3 regions of the Streptomyces deccanensis genome follow, and region 2 is predicted to be linked to each of the others. Evidence: riboswitches for the same ligand, from Rfam matches in the RefSeq annotation. Region 2 holds a riboswitch; each other region holds the start of a gene.
The links. A riboswitch is a leader RNA that binds a small molecule or an ion and turns the genes downstream of it on or off. The one in region 2 is predicted to bind cyclic di-AMP.

Region 1 (4,931 bases), 4.0 Mb from region 2:
GGGCACGCACTCGACATCGAGGCGCGCCCTCGACGATACGACATGGGTGCGTACGCCAATGAGTTGTCCACAGCCGGGTACGGGAGCCCGGAGCGGTTGTCCACAGGCCGCTCGGCGGACGCGGCGCGGTTGTCCACAGGCGCCGTCGAGCGCCCGCGGCGACCTGCGATGATGTTGAAGCCCGATTGCACCTGTTCGAATCTGTGGGGGCTTGATGTTGGAAATCGGCGCAGACGGCCGGACCTGGCTTCTCACCGGGACCAGGAGCAGCTATGCCCTGCGGCTCACCGAGAACGACGAGCTGCTGCACCTGCACTGGGGTCCCCGGATCGCCCTCGCGGACGCCGAGGAGCTGGCAGCACGGCTGCAGTTGCCGTACTGGCCGTTCGAGGCCCCGGTCGACGGACACGAGGAGTACCCCGTCGAGGGCGGACCCCGCTTCACCCGCCCGGCCCTGTCCGTGCGCACGGACGAGCGGCGCGGCACCGAGTGGACCTTCCAGGCGTACGAGGCCGACGGCGACGAGCTGCGGCTGCGGTTCACCGACGACGGACTCGGGATCACCCTGCACTACCGGATGCGCGACGACGTGGTCGAGCGCTGGGTGACCCTCGCCAACGAGGGGCCCGCGGTGGAGCTGCTGCGGGCCGACTCGGCGACCTGGACGCTGCCGCGCGCGGAGGAGACCTGGCGCCTCTCCCAGCTGCACGGGCGATGGGCGGCCGAGTCCCGGCTCGTGCGCGCCGACCTCACCTACGGCGAGAAGGTCATCGGCAGCCGCCGCGGCCACACCGGGCACCAGCACCTGCCCTGGGTCGCCCTCGACACCGACGCCACAGAGGAGCGCGGCGAGGTCTACGGCTGCGCCCTGGGCTGGTCGGGTTCCTGGCGGATCGCGGTGGCCCAACTCCCGGACGCGCGCGTGCAGATCACCGGCGGCGCCGGATACGACGAGTCCGGACTGCTGCGGCTGGAGACGGGCGGGACCTTCACCACACCCGTCTTCGCCGGCCTGTGGAGCGACGGCGGCTTCGGCGGGGCGAGCCGCGCCTGGCACGCCTACCAGCGGACGTACGTCATCCCGGACGCGGACCAGGACCGGCCGGTCCTCTTCAACTCCTGGGAGGCCACCGAGTTCGACATCTCCGAGGAACAGCAGGAGGCCCTGGCGCGCCGGGCGGCCGCCATCGGGGTCGAGCTGTTCGTGGTGGACGACGGCTGGTTCGGGGCGCGCACCAGCGACCGGGCCGGCCTCGGCGACTGGACGCCCAATCCCGACCGCTTCCCGAAGGGGCTGCGTCCGCTCGCCGAGCGTGTGCACTCCCTCGGGATGCAGTTCGGCATCTGGGTCGAGCCGGAAATGGTCAATCCGGACAGTGAGCTGTATCGGGCGCATCCCGAATGGGCGCAGTTCCAACCGGGCCGAAAGCGGACGGAACTGCGCAATCAGCTCGTCCTCAATCTCGCCCGGGAAGACGTCCAGGAATACCTCTGGGAACGGCTCGACACGCTCCTGTCCAGCGCGCCGATCGACTATGTGAAGTGGGACTTCAACCGCTGCTTCACCGACGCGGGCTGGCCCGGTGAGCCCTATCCGCAGAAGCTGTGGGTCGAGCACGTGCACGCCTTCTACGCCCTGCTGGACCGGCTGCGGGCCGCGCACCCGGGGGTCGCGTTCGAGTCGTGCTCGGGCGGCGGCGGCCGGATCGACCTCGGGGTCATGGCGCGGACGGACCAGGTGTGGACCTCCGACAACACCGACCCGCTCGACCGGCTCGCCATCCAGCACGGCTTCAGTCAGATCCATCCGGCCCGGGCCATGGCCGCGTGGGTCACCGACAGCCCGAACAACCAGCTGAACGGGCGGGTCAGCTCGCTGCGGTTCCGGTTCGTCAGCGCCATGGCGGGCGTGCTCGGCGTGGGCGGCGACCTCACCGAGTGGAGCGAGGAGGAGCTGGCCGAGGCCCGGGAGTGGGTGGAGCTGTACAAGGGGATCCGGCCGGTCGTGCAGCGCGGCGACCTGTACCGGCTGCGGCCGCCGACGGGCGGGCTGAGCGCCGTGCAGTACGTGCACGGTGACGAGGTCGTCGTCCTCGCCTGGCTCCAGGCCCAGCACTACGGCGAGCCGCTCGCCCCGCTGCGACTGCGCGGGCTGGACCCGACGGCGACGTACGAGTGCCGCGAAACGGGCGAGACGCACCGAGGTGCCGTGCTGGTGCATCACGGACTGCGGACCGGTCTGCGCGGCGACTTCGATGCGACGGTTGTCCGTCTCCGTCGGACTTGAGCCTTCTGTCTGAAATGTAGCTGTAAATCCAACAAGCCCTGGAATAAAGCCTACTGGGCCGTAGGTGCGTGAGCAGCGTCATATTCGTGACGTTCCGTTGCCGTCATGTCCACGTAATTCGCGCAGATTTCCAGGGAGGTTGGAATGCACCCTAGACCGGTCTATTACGGAGCGTGATGGTGAATTGATGTAAGGATCAGTGCGGAAGACGCACAGGAAGTCCCAAAGGTTGTCCCTGTGGGCACAAGTCGCTTACGTTCGGCGTCAATCCGGACGGACGCCCAATCCTGCCGCCGACCGGAGCCGCGTACCGACCCGATCCACGGCAGGAGCGGGGGACCCACAGGAATCACCGCCTGTTCCGGTCTCCGGAACGGCTAGGGGTAAAGCCGTGCGCAAGCACGGCCGGACATCTCCAGTCCGCACCCGACAGCTCACCTCGCAGGCGCCGGAGAGGAATTCGTCATGCCCGCGAAGGGTAAGCACCGCCGTCCGAAGTCCCAGCGCTTCACCCGCTCGATCGCCGCCGCCGGCACCGGTGGCGCGGCGCTCGCGCTGCCGCTGATCGGAGCCGCCGGCGCCCACGCCGCGACCCCGAGCGCCACCGTCTCCGGTGTCTCCGAGAAGCCGACCACGATCGCCGCCGAGAAGTCCGCGGCCGAGGCGAGCGCACGGATCGAGCAGGCCGAGAAGGCCGCGCAGGCGGAGAAGACCGCCACCAAGAAGGCGGCGGCCAAGACCTACTCGGTGAAGGTCGGCGACTACCTCGCGAAGATCGCGGACGAGCAGGACGTCGAGGGCGGCTGGAAGAAGCTGTACTCGGACAACCGGGAGGCGATCGGCTCCGACCCCTCGCTCATCCACCCGGGGCTGAAGCTGTCGATCGGTGAGCGGGCCGCGTCGAGCGAGACGTCGCGCTCCTCGTCCAAGCCGCAGCTGTCGCAGTCCTCGAAGCCCGCCGAGTCGCCCGCGTCGTCCCAGACGTCGAAGCCCTCCGCTCCCGCGAAGCAGGAGTCGAAGGACACCAAGGCGTCGACCTCGACGGCGAGCGGCCAGTCCTCGTCGTCCAACGCCTCGGGCTTCAGCAGGCCGATCCTGAGCGGGACCGTCGGTACCGCGTACAAGACCGCCGGCAGCATGTGGTCCAGCGGCTACCACACGGGCGTCGACTTCGTGGCCCCGACCGGGACCAGCCTCAAGGCCGTGGGCGCGGGCACCGTCGTCTCCGCCGGCTGGGGCGGCGCGTACGGCAACCAGGTCGTCATCAAGCTCGCCGACGGCTACTACGCCCAGTACGCCCACCTGTCCTCGATCTCCGTCTCCGCGGGTCAGTCCGTGAGCGGCGGCCAGCAGATCGGCCTCTCGGGCGCGACCGGCAACGTCACCGGCCCGCACCTCCACTTCGAGATCCGCACCAGCCCCAACTACGGCGCGGACATCGACCCGCTGGCCTACCTCCGCTCGAAGGGCGTCGGCGTCTGACGACACCGGCCCCCGAGCGTCTGACATCACCTCCACCGGCGTCTGACGTCACCGTCCCCAAGCGGCTGACGCCACCTCCACCCGGCGCCCGCATGCCGAAGGCCGGTCCCTGTGATCAGGGGCCGGTCTTCGGCGTTTCATGATCGCCGTGTTGCGGTCGTGTGGCATGGCCGATCGAACCCTCGACAGTGCCGCGAGGGGCGGGGACAGTGATCCGCGTAAGCGCTTTCTGCCTCTGTGAAGGAGTGTCGGTGCGCACTGCCCGACGTCGGAGAACCGTCTTCCTGACCGCCGCCGCCCTGTTCGCCGGTCTCTTCTCCGCCCCCGGCGGCCATGCCGCGGAGAAACCTCGCCGGGTCGTGGAGAACCTGGACCGGGGCCTGGTCGCCGTACCGTTCGACGGCGGGACCTTCCTCAGCTGGCGGCTGCTCGGCACGGAGTACGCGCGCCGCGGCGACGCGATCGGCTTCAACGTCTACAAGGGCGGCAAGCGGCTGAACCGGGCGCCGATCACCCGCTCGACGACCTACCGGGACACCAGCCCGGGCACGGGCGCGTACAGCGTGCGGGCCGTCGTCGACGGGCGGGAGGGAAAGCCGAGTTCGGCGCTGCCGCTCGATCAGGGGTACGCCGAGATCCCGCTCGCCGCGGCGGAGGGCTACACCGTGCAGCACGCCTGGCCCGGCGACCTCGACGGGGACGGGCGGTACGAGCTGGTGGTGAGCCGGCTCTCGCAGACCAGGGACCGGCCCGACCTGCTGGAGGCGTACACGCTGACCGGCGAGCGGCTGTGGCGTGTCGACCTCGGACCCGGCTCGTACACCCAGGTCGGCGGGAACGGCGCCAACGACCCGGCACCGGCCGCGATCAGCGGATCCACGCCGATCGGCGGGTACCGCAACGACGACAACGTGACCGTGTTCGACCTGGACGGCGACGGCCGGGCCGAGGTGCTGGCGCACACGGCCGCCGGCACGACCTTCGCGGACGGCACGCGGGTCACCGCCGACTCGCCCGCCCGGCAGTTCGTCTCCGTCGTCGACGGCGCGACCGGCACCGAGCGCGACCGGCAGCCCGTGCCCGACGACTTCGCCGCCGACGGCCCGTCCGGCGGCCACTTCGGCATCGCCTACCTCGACGGGGTCCACCCGAGCCTCGTCAC
Region 2 (4,931 bases):
CCCTCCTGGAGGACGCGCTCGATCGGCAGCTCCAGCAGGAGGCCGGCCTGCCGCACCTCTACTACTCCGTGCTCTCCGCCCTCTCCGAAGCGCCCGAGCGCCGGATGCGGATGACCGAGCTCGCCGAGCGTCTGAAGATCACGCGCAGCCGGTTGACGTACGTCGTGACCAGGCTGGAGAAGGACGGCGTGGTCCGGCGCGAGGAGTGCCAGTGGGACAAGCGCGGCAGTGTCGCCGTGCTCACGGACGAGGGCATGGCCCTGCTGGAGCGCACGGCGCCGGGGCATGTGGAGACGGTTCGCCGGGCCGTCTTCGACCATCTCAGTCCCGAGCAGATCGGCCAGTTCGAGGAGATCTGCGCGGCCATCGCGACGGCGATCCAGGGCGGGGACCCCCGCACGACCCCCGCCTCGGACGACCTCCCGTGGCGCCGCCGCGCGTGTACGTCGACCCAGCAGGACGAGCGCGACCACGTGTGACGGACGAGCGGGACCGGGTGTGACGGACGAGCGGGGCCGTGCGGGACGGACGGCGGAACCCTGCGGGACGGACCGGATCGCGCGTGACGGGAATGTGACGTATCCCCAATGCGGTTGCTTGAAATTTGAAGCACGGGTTAGAGTCGCTGCGAGCGCTGTGCTTCAAAACTGAAGCACAGCGACACCCCGCACCAGGACCGGAGAACCCGCATGCCCGACTTTCCCGCTGCCACCCCGCGTGCCCGCGTCCGGGTACCGCTGCGTTTCCAGGACGGCTACGGCGTCGACGCCGAGATGGTCACCTTCCACGACCTCGTCGACGGCCGGGAGCACCTGGCGATCGTCCTCGGCGACCCCGCCCCCGGCACGGCCCCGCTGGTGCGACTGCACTCCGAGTGCCTGACCGGCGACGTGTTCGGCTCGGCCCGCTGCGACTGCGGCCCGCAGCTGCGCGAGGCGGTGGAGCGGATCGCCGACCGGGGTGGCGTCCTCCTCTACCTCCGCCAGGAGGGCCGGGGCATCGGCCTCTACAACAAGCTCGACGCGTACGCCCTCCAGGACCAGGGCCTCGACACCTACGAGGCGAACGCGGCGCTCGGCCTGCCGGAGGACGCCCGGGACTACACGGCGGCGGCCCAGATGCTGGGCGCCCTCGGCATCGACGAGCTCGACCTGCTCTCCAACAACCCCGACAAGGCCCAGCAGCTGCGCGACCTCGGCGTGCGCGTGCGCGACCGCGTCCCCACGGGCGTCTTCACCACCGCCCACAACGTCCGCTACCTCCGCGCGAAGGTCCTCCAGACCCAGCACACCCTCCCCCTGCACGAGCTGACGGGCGCGACGGGCCTGACGGGCCTCTCAGCGGGCTGAACCCCCACCTGGACCCCCATTCAGGCCCCCACCCGCACTCCACCCGAACCCCCACCCGCACCCCTCCGTCATCCGGTTCCCTAGCCCACTCGGCCCCGCCGACTAGCCCCGCCGCCCACCCCCGGAAACCCTGTATCCGTGGGGCAGCGAGAGGGCGCGGAGGTCATGCGGGAGCCGGGTGGGCGGCGGTTCTCGTACGCCCGTACGCTCGCCCGCCTCCTTCCCTTGCTGCTGCTCGCCGTCGGCCTCTTCTACGACCACTTCACCCCGCGCGAGTTCACCGCGGTCCCCTTCTTCACCGCCGCGCCCTTGGTGACGGCCCCGCTCTTCACGCTGTTCGGCACGGTGGTCGTCGGCGTCGCGTCGGTGGCCGGCATCACCGCCGTACGCCTCCACTACGACGACGCGGGCCATGTGGACGCGCTCACCGAGATCGCCACGGTGGCCACCGTCGCCGTGCTGGCCGTCCTCATCAACCGCCTCGTGCGCCGCAGCGACGCCCGGCTCGCCACCGCCCGGGAGATCGCCGAGGCGGCGCAGCGGGCCGTACTGCCCGTGCCGCAGGAGCGGATCGGCGGGCTGGAGATCGCCGCGCGGTACGAGGCCGCGCAGGCCGGGGCGTCGATCGGCGGCGATCTGTACGCGGTGCAGGACTCGCCCCACGGCGTACGGCTGATCGTGGGTGACGTACGCGGCAAGGGGCTCGGGGCGGTGTCGGCGGTGGCGGTGCTGATCGGGGCGTTCCGGGAGGCGGCCGAACAGGAGGCGACGCTCGAAGCGGTGGCGCAGCGGCTGGAACGGGCGCTGGCCAGGGAGGGGACGCGGCGGGAGGCCGCGCGCCGGGACGCGGCGGTGGAGCACGAGGGGTTCGTGACGGCGGTGCTCGCGGAGTTCCCGCACGGCGCGGGCCGCGCCCGGATCGTCAACCGGGGCCACCCCTCGCCCCTGCTGCTGCTCGCCGACGGCACGCTGTGCACCCTGGACGCCCAGCGGCCCGCGCTGCCCCTCGGCATGGACGACCTGGGCACCTGGCCCGACCGCGCGGAGGAGACCGGGTTCCCGGCCGGAGCCACGCTGCTCTTCTACACCGACGGCCTCTCCGAGGCGCGGGACGCGCACGGGGTCTTCTACGACCCGGCCGCGCGCCTCTCCGGCCGTACCTTCACCGCCCCGCGCGCCCTGCTGACGACTCTCGCGGAGGAGGTGCGCCGGCACACGGGTGACCGCACCACGGACGACATGGCGCTCCTGGCGGTCCGCCGCCCCTGAGACGCCGACGTCATCGCGGGCGGACGGTCGATGTCACCGAACGTGTCCGTCTCACCGTCCTCCGTATAAGAACTGACGCCGTATCAGCCCGACTGTTACTCGCCGGTCAAGGTCAACTCGCCCGTTTTCACCCCCTCATGACCCGTAAAGTCCAGCGCGAAAGCCGGAACGATCATTCAGAACAGCTTGGAATGGAGTACTCGCGTCTATTAACGTTCGATAACGCAGCGCGGTCGTCCCAGCCGTCACAAGAGACGGCTCCGTGCTCACGCGTCGAATCCCGCAAGGGAACCGGGGAACCACCACCCTGGGGTGAATCGCACGGAAACCGCCGTGGCAGTACGCACGACCGGTTTACGCGCGTAGGAGACCTTCCTGCTCCGAACCCGTCAGCTAACCCGGTAGGCGAGAAGGAAGGAAGGAGTACGCCTACGTGGCGTCGAACCGGTCCGCGACCGAAGCCCCGTTCGTGCCGACCCAACGCGACGGCGAGAGCCAGACGTTCGGCTACGGCAGCTACAACAGCGACAACGAGGGCCCCTGGCAGGAGTGGAACCCCAGCGAGGACACCCTGCGTCCCGTTCGCGGCCGGCACCGCGTCGCCAAGAAGAGCGGCGTACTCGCCCGTAACGGACTTGCCCGTAGCTCCACGGTGCTCGGCGTCGGTGTCATAGCCGCCGTCAGCGGTGCCGGGATGGCCAGCGCGCAGTCCGGCAAGGCCCCGGTCTCCATATCGCTGCCCGACATGCCGAACGTCGGCTCGGTCTTCGAGGACGAGGCCGACGAGCCGGAGCCCGAGGCCTCCAAGACCCCGCTCAGCAGCGCCGGTCTGACCGCCGCCGAGACCGAACAGGGCACCGCGGACGCCGGCGAGGCGCTGCGCGCCCGCATCATGGCGCAGGCCGAGTCCCAGCAGGACGCCTTCGACAAGGCCGCCGCCGAGGCCGCGCAGACCGCCGCCGCGGACAAGGCCGCCGAGCAGGCCGCCCAGGAGAAGAGGGAAGCCGAGGCCAAGGAGGCCGCCGCCAAGAAGAAGGCGGAGCAGGAGGCCGCGGAGAAGAAGGAAGCCGAGCGTCTCGCCGCCCTGGCCAAGCAGTTCACGCTTCCCACCTCCTCGTACACCCTCACCTCCAGCTTCGGTCAGGCCGGCCCGTACTGGTCCTCCGGCTACCACACGGGCCTCGACTTCGCGGCCCCCACCGGCACCCTGATCAAGGCCGTCGGCAGCGGCACCATCACGCAGGCCGGCTACGAGGGCTCCTACGGCTACAAGACCGTCCTCACCCTCGATGACGGCACCGAGATCTGGTACGCCCACCAGTCCTCCATCGGCGTCAGCGTCGGCCAGAAGGTCACCACCGGCGACGTCATCGGCCGCGTCGGTGCCACCGGCAACGTCACGGGCGCCCACCTCCACATGGAGGTCCACCCCGGCGGCTCCAGCAGCGGCATCGACCCGGCGGCCTGGCTCCGCAGCAAGGGCCTGACCCCGTAGCCCGCCGCCACCCCGCACAGCACAGCGACGCCGCGTAGGCCCCCGGGCCCACGCGGCGTTCGTCCTGCCTCGGCACGGATGGGGAATGCGGGCGTCCGGTCCACTGGTTGACGTCGGACATGACTTCTCTTCGCAGGCTCGGCACGTCCGACATCGAGGTCTTCCCGCTCGCCCTCGGCGGCAACGTCTTCGGCTGGACGGCGGACGAGGCACAGTCCTTCGCCGTCCTCGACACCTACACGGCGGCCGGCGGCAACTTCATCGACACGGCCGACTCGTACTCGTCCTGGGTCGAGGGCAACGAGGGCGGCGAGTCCGAGCGGATCATCGGGAACTGGATCAGGTCCCGGGGCAACCGCGACGACGTGGTCATCGCGACCAAGGTGAGCCAGCACCCCCAGTACCAGGGCCTGACGGCGGCCAACATCAAGGCCGCCGCCGACGCGTCCCTGGCCCGCCTCGGCACGGACCACATCGACCTCTACTACACCCACTTCGACAAGCCCGAGGTCCCCGTCGAGGAGATCGTCACCGCCCTCGACGACCTGGTGAAGGCCGGCAAGGTCCGCGCGACGGCCGCCTCCAACATCAGCCCCGAACGCCTGAAGGCCTCCCTGGACTTCGCGGCCGCCGAGGGCCTGGCGCGCTACGTGGCGCTCCAGCCCCACTACAACCTGGTCTCCCGGGACACCTACGAGGGCCCGCTCCAGGCCGTCGCCGCCGAAGCCGGCCTCTCCGCCGTCCCGTACTTCGCCCTCGCCAAGGGCTTCCTCACGGGCAAGTACCGCCCCGGCACGACGGTCGACAGCCCCCGGGCC
Region 3 (4,931 bases), 630 kb from region 2:
TCCTCGATGCGCAGCAGCTGGTTGTACTTGGCGACGCGGTCCGAGCGGGCCGGGGCGCCGGTCTTGATCTGGCCGCAGTTCACGGCGACGGCGAGGTCGGCGATGGTGACGTCCTCGGTCTCGCCGGAGCGGTGGGACATCATGCACTTGAAGCCGTTGCGCTGGGCCAGCTCGACGGCGTCCAGGGTCTCGGTCAGCGAACCGATCTGGTTGACCTTGACCAGCAGGGCGTTGGCGGAGCCCTCCTCGATGCCGCGGGCGAGGCGCTCGGGGTTGGTGACGAAGAGGTCGTCGCCGACGATCTGGACCTTGTCGCCCAGCTTCGTGGTGATGGTGTTCCAGCCGGCCCAGTCGTCCTCGAACAGCGGGTCCTCGATGGAGACGAGCGGGTACGCCTCGACGAGGTCGGCGTAGTACTCGGTCATCTCGGCGGCGGAGCGCTCCTTGCCCTCGAAGACGTACACGCCGTCCTTGTAGAACTCGGAGGCGGCGACGTCGAGCGCCAGGGCGATCTGCTCGCCGGGGGTGTAACCGGCCTCCTTGATGGCCTCGATGATGAGGTCGAGGGCGGCGCGGTTGGACTCCAGGTTCGGGGCGAAGCCGCCCTCGTCGCCGAGGCCGGTGGACAGGCCCTTGGTCTTCAGCACCTTCTTGAGGGTGTGGTAGACCTCGGCGCCCCAGCGCAGGGCCTCGGAGAAGGACTCCGCGCCGATGGGGGCGATCATGAACTCCTGGATGTCCACGTTGGAGTCGGCGTGCGAGCCGCCGTTCAGGATGTTCATCATCGGAACGGGCAGCAGGTGCGCGTTCGGGCCGCCCAGGTAACGGAAGAGCGGGAGGTCGCTGGCCTCGGAGGCGGCGTGGGCGACGGCGAGGGAGACGCCGAGGATGGCGTTGGCGCCGAGGGAGCCCTTGTTGTCGGTGGCGTCCAGGTCGAACATCGCCTGGTCGATGAGGCGCTGCTCGGTGGCGTCGTAACCGACGAGCTCCGGGCCGATCTGCTCGATCACGGCGAGGACGGCCTTCTCGACGCCCTTGCCGAGGTAGCGGTTCGGGTCGCCGTCACGAAGCTCGATGGCCTCGAAGGCACCGGTGGAGGCGCCGGACGGAACGGCGGCACGACCCGTGCTGCCGTCGTCGAGGCCGACCTCGACCTCGACGGTGGGGTTGCCTCGCGAGTCGAGGATTTCCCGGGCTACGACGACGTCGATGGACGGCACGAGCATCTCCTTCATGGAATGTGACGCGGAAGTGCGGGGCCCGCGGGCCTTGCGACTAGAGCCTAACCGCCCCGGGCTCGTCGGCAGCCGACCGACCGTCCCGTGGACAGAGAGACCGTACCTATTGTTCCAGCTCGGAACAAAGGGGGGTGGGCCGGAAAGTGAACAGAAGGAGGGGGCGGACATGAAAAAGCCCCGCCCCGGTGCGTACGGGGGAATGCGCACCGAGGCGGGGAGCTCGCGAGAGACGGGGGGACGGCCCTCACGAGGTCTTCACTATGGAGGACACGGATGTGAGCGGGCTGTGGTTCAGCTGGGAAGCGGCCCGAATTTCTCGGCCCAGCCGAACCCGCCCCGCCTGCCCGGCCGTGGGGGCGGCCGTGGGGGCGGCAGGCGTGCGGTGGCCGTCGCCTCCGCCAGGGGGTCAGCTCAGGTGGAGCTGCTGGCCCGGGTAGATGAAGTCGGCGTCGTCGATGATGTCCTTGTTCAGCTCGAAGAGCTTCTCCCAGCCACCCTTGACGTTCTTCTTCTCGGCGATGGCGCTGAGGGTGTCGCCGGTGACGACCTTGTACTCGCCGTCGCCCTTCTTGACCTTCTTGCCGGTTGGGGTCTCGACGGTGGCGCGCTCGGAGGAGCGGGAGGCGCGGGTGTCCTCGGTGCTCTTCTTGGTGCTCTCCTGCGTGTTCTGCTGCGAGGAGCCGGAGTTCGAGGAGCCGGAGGAGGCGGCGGCACCGTTGTACGCGGCACCGGACAGGCCCTTGCCGCAGACCGGCCAGGCACCCTTGCCCTGGCCCGCGAGGACCTTCTCGGCGATCTCGATCTGCTGCGCCTTGGTGGCCTGGTCGGCGGTGGAGGCGTACTTCGTGCCGCCGTACCCGGCCCAGGTGGAGGCCGAGAACTGCAGACCGCCGTAGTAGCCGTTGCCGGTGTTGATGGACCAGTTGCCGCCGGACTCGCACTGGGCGACGGCGTCCCACTCGGAGGCGGTGGCGGCGGAGGCGCTGCCGGCGGCCATCAGCGGGGCGGCGACGGCGGCGGCGCCGGTGACGCCGGCGACGGCGATGGCGCGGGCGGCCTTGGACGGACGACGGTGCTTGCCCTTGCTGGAAAACAGCATGGAGAGATCCCCTCACCGACGCCTGCGAGGTGAGCTGTCGGGTTCGGGCCGGTTGAGTTGCCCGGCCGCGCTCGTGCGCCTCTCGGCCCACTTCGCGCGGCTTCACCCCGAGCCGGTTCCGGACGTGCGCCCCCGAAGGGCCGCAACCACCGGACCCGGCACTTACCTTGGGTCCCCCGCTCCTGCCTACGGCGCTTGACGCGACGACTGTTCCTTGCGGCCGTTGGCAGGATTCGGCGTACCGACCGCAGGGGCCCGCTGTGGCGAGCGGTCACGACCGTAAACACGTGATTGCCCGGATTTCAAAGACGATCAGGGGGTCTGTGATTCATCTCCCACCTAGATCAAAACGGGCATTAAGGGGCGAACAGTGACCCGAACTGTCGCTACTTTTCGCCCGTTTCGGCACCGACTTCGAGGGTCTGACCGGGAAGGATAAGGTCCGGGTCAGTTCCGACCGTGCCCTCGTTCTCGGAGTAGAGCTTGCGCCACCCGCCGTCCAGGTCGAGCGAGTTCGCGATCCGCGTCAGGCTGTCGCCCGCGCGGACGGTGTAGGCGCCGTCGACACCCTCGCGCGCCGCGTCGCCGCCACGGGAGGCGTGACGGCCGGAGGGGGTGGAGTCGGCGCGGGAGTCGTCGGCCGCGTCCGTGTCGGCCTCCGTGCCCGCGGCGGGGCTCTCGTCGGCGCTGGCGCCGCGGTGACGACCGGTGCCGGCTTCGCTCTCGTCGGCCGAAGAGTCGTCACTCTGCGACGAATCGTCCGACTTGGGTGACTTCGTGGCCTCGGAGCTCGTCGAGCCGTCCGAGTCGCCCGAGCCACCCGTGTCGCCCGAGTCGGCGTCGGCGCCCGAGCCGGTCTTGGCCTTGGTGGACCCGTCGAAGGCGTCGGAGGTCGAGCCGCCGGGCGCGCTGGAGTCGTCCGAGTCGCCGGACTTGGCCGAATCGGCCCCGTCGGTCGAAGCGGAGGAATCCGACGAACCGGATGAATCGGATGAGCTGGACGAGCCGGATGCACTGCCCGACTTCGTCGAGTCGTCCGCGACGCCCGTGTCCACGTCGGCGGAACCGGAGTCGCCGCCGAGGTTGTGGAGCAGGCCGCAGGTGGACCAGACGCCGACGCCCTGGTCCGCGAGCACCTTCTCAGCGACGGCTATCTGCTGCGAACGGCTGGCCTGGTCGGCGGTCGCGGCGTAGTCGAGGCCGCCGTACTTCTCCCAGTTCGCCTGGGTGAGCTGGAGGCCGCCGTAGCGTCCGTTCCCGGTGTCCGCGCTCCAGGAGCCACCGCTCTCGCACTCCGCCACCTGGTCCCAGGTGGTTCCGCTGGCCGCGCTCGCGCCGGTGGCGCCGAGCAGGGGGATCGCGATGGCCGAGCCGGTCACTCCGGCCGCGACCAGGAGGGCGGGTGCCTGACGGGGGCGACGGTGACGACCGTTCCCGGAGAGCATGCGGTTGCCTTTCACACGACAGCAGTGACCGTACGAAGGGTGTGGGGTGACCCCTTCGTACTGACGTGTGAACGTAGCCGGAGTCGATCAGTTGTCACAAGTTAATGCAGCGCAGATCACGTGAAGATCACAGACTTGAGGGAGTGTCATTTTCCGTCGCGGAATGCGGTAGTGCTACGGGCTGCCCGGGTACTACTACGTACCGCTCACGAGCCGCCTCACGAAATGCTCTCGGACCGCCCCTGCGGGGTGAATTGCACCGGAAGCGTGCGCAATCCGCGCATGATGAGCCCTCCTCGCCATCGCAAGTCGGCCGGCTCCGCAGCGAGTCGGAGGTCGGGGAGGCGGGTGAGGAGCGTCGCCAGCGCGGTCTGGCCTTCGAGGCGGGCGAGGGGGGCGCCGAGGCAGTAGTGGATGCCGTGGCCGTAGCCGAGGTGCTGGTTGTCACGGCGGGAGAGGTCGAGGGTGTCGGGGTCCTCGAAGCGGGCGGGGTCGCGGTCGGCGGCCGCGAGGACGACGAGGACGGGGTCGCCCTGGGCGATGTCCTGTCCGCCGATGGTGAGGGGGCGGGTCGCGAACCGCCAGGTGGCCAGCTCGACGGGGCCGTCGTAGCGCAGGAGTTCCTCGACGCCGGTTTCGAGCAGCGCGGTCTCCCCCGCTGCCAGGGAGGCCTGGAGGCGGGTGCGCTGGTCGGGGTGGGTGAGCAGGGCGTAGGTGCCGTTGCCGATGAGGTTGACGGTCGTCTCGAAGCCGGCGAAGAGCAGGATGAACGCCATGGCCGCGGCCTCGTTCTCGGTGAGGTGCTCGCCGTGGTCGGAGGCACGGATGAGGCCGGAGATGAGGTCCTCGCCGGGGGCGGGGTGCTCGGTGAGGCCTTCACGCTTCCTGTGGATGAGGTCGGCGAGGTAACCGCGCATCTTCTTCACCGACCGCGCGACGCCGCCCCTCGGGCCGCCGCCGTGCCGGATCATCATGCCTGCCCAGTCCTGGAAGTCGTCCTGGTCCTCGCGGGGGACGCCGAGGAGGTCGCAGATCGCGTAGATGGGGAGCGGGAAGGCGAAGTCGTGGATGAGATCGGCCTCGCCCGTCTCCGCGAAGCGGTCGATGAGCTGATCGGTCAACTCCTGCACCCGGGGGGCGAACTCGGCG

Region 1: linked by a shared signal. The riboswitch ahead of L3078_RS39080 (M23 family metallopeptidase) and the one ahead of L3078_RS21690 (M23 family metallopeptidase) in region 2 are both predicted to bind cyclic di-AMP.
Region 3: linked by a shared signal. The riboswitch ahead of L3078_RS18810 (transglycosylase family protein) and the one ahead of L3078_RS21690 (M23 family metallopeptidase) in region 2 are both predicted to bind cyclic di-AMP.

What each region holds. Positions count from the first base shown of each region.
Region 1 covers NZ_CP092431.1:8,876,280-8,881,210, forward strand. The annotation lists gene L3078_RS39075 (alpha-galactosidase) at 215-2,287, shown strand; cyclic di-AMP (ydaO/yuaA leader) riboswitch at 2,590-2,748, shown strand; gene L3078_RS39080 (M23 family metallopeptidase) at 2,753-3,769, shown strand; gene L3078_RS39085 (rhamnogalacturonan lyase family protein) at 4,021-4,931, shown strand, end outside.
Region 2 covers NZ_CP092431.1:4,867,016-4,871,946, reverse strand. The annotation lists gene L3078_RS21705 (MarR family winged helix-turn-helix transcriptional regulator) at 1-479, shown strand, start outside; gene L3078_RS21700 (GTP cyclohydrolase II) at 690-1,349, shown strand; gene L3078_RS21695 (PP2C family protein-serine/threonine phosphatase) at 1,515-2,618, shown strand; cyclic di-AMP (ydaO/yuaA leader) riboswitch at 2,880-3,041, shown strand; gene L3078_RS21690 (M23 family metallopeptidase) at 3,052-4,113, shown strand; gene L3078_RS21685 (aldo/keto reductase) at 4,233-4,931, shown strand, end outside.
Region 3 covers NZ_CP092431.1:4,233,216-4,238,146, forward strand. The annotation lists gene eno (phosphopyruvate hydratase) at 1-1,220, opposite strand, end outside; gene L3078_RS18810 (transglycosylase family protein) at 1,645-2,337, opposite strand; cyclic di-AMP (ydaO/yuaA leader) riboswitch at 2,342-2,541, opposite strand; gene L3078_RS18815 (LysM peptidoglycan-binding domain-containing protein) at 2,724-3,782, opposite strand; gene L3078_RS18820 (cytochrome P450 family protein) at 4,001-4,931, opposite strand, start outside.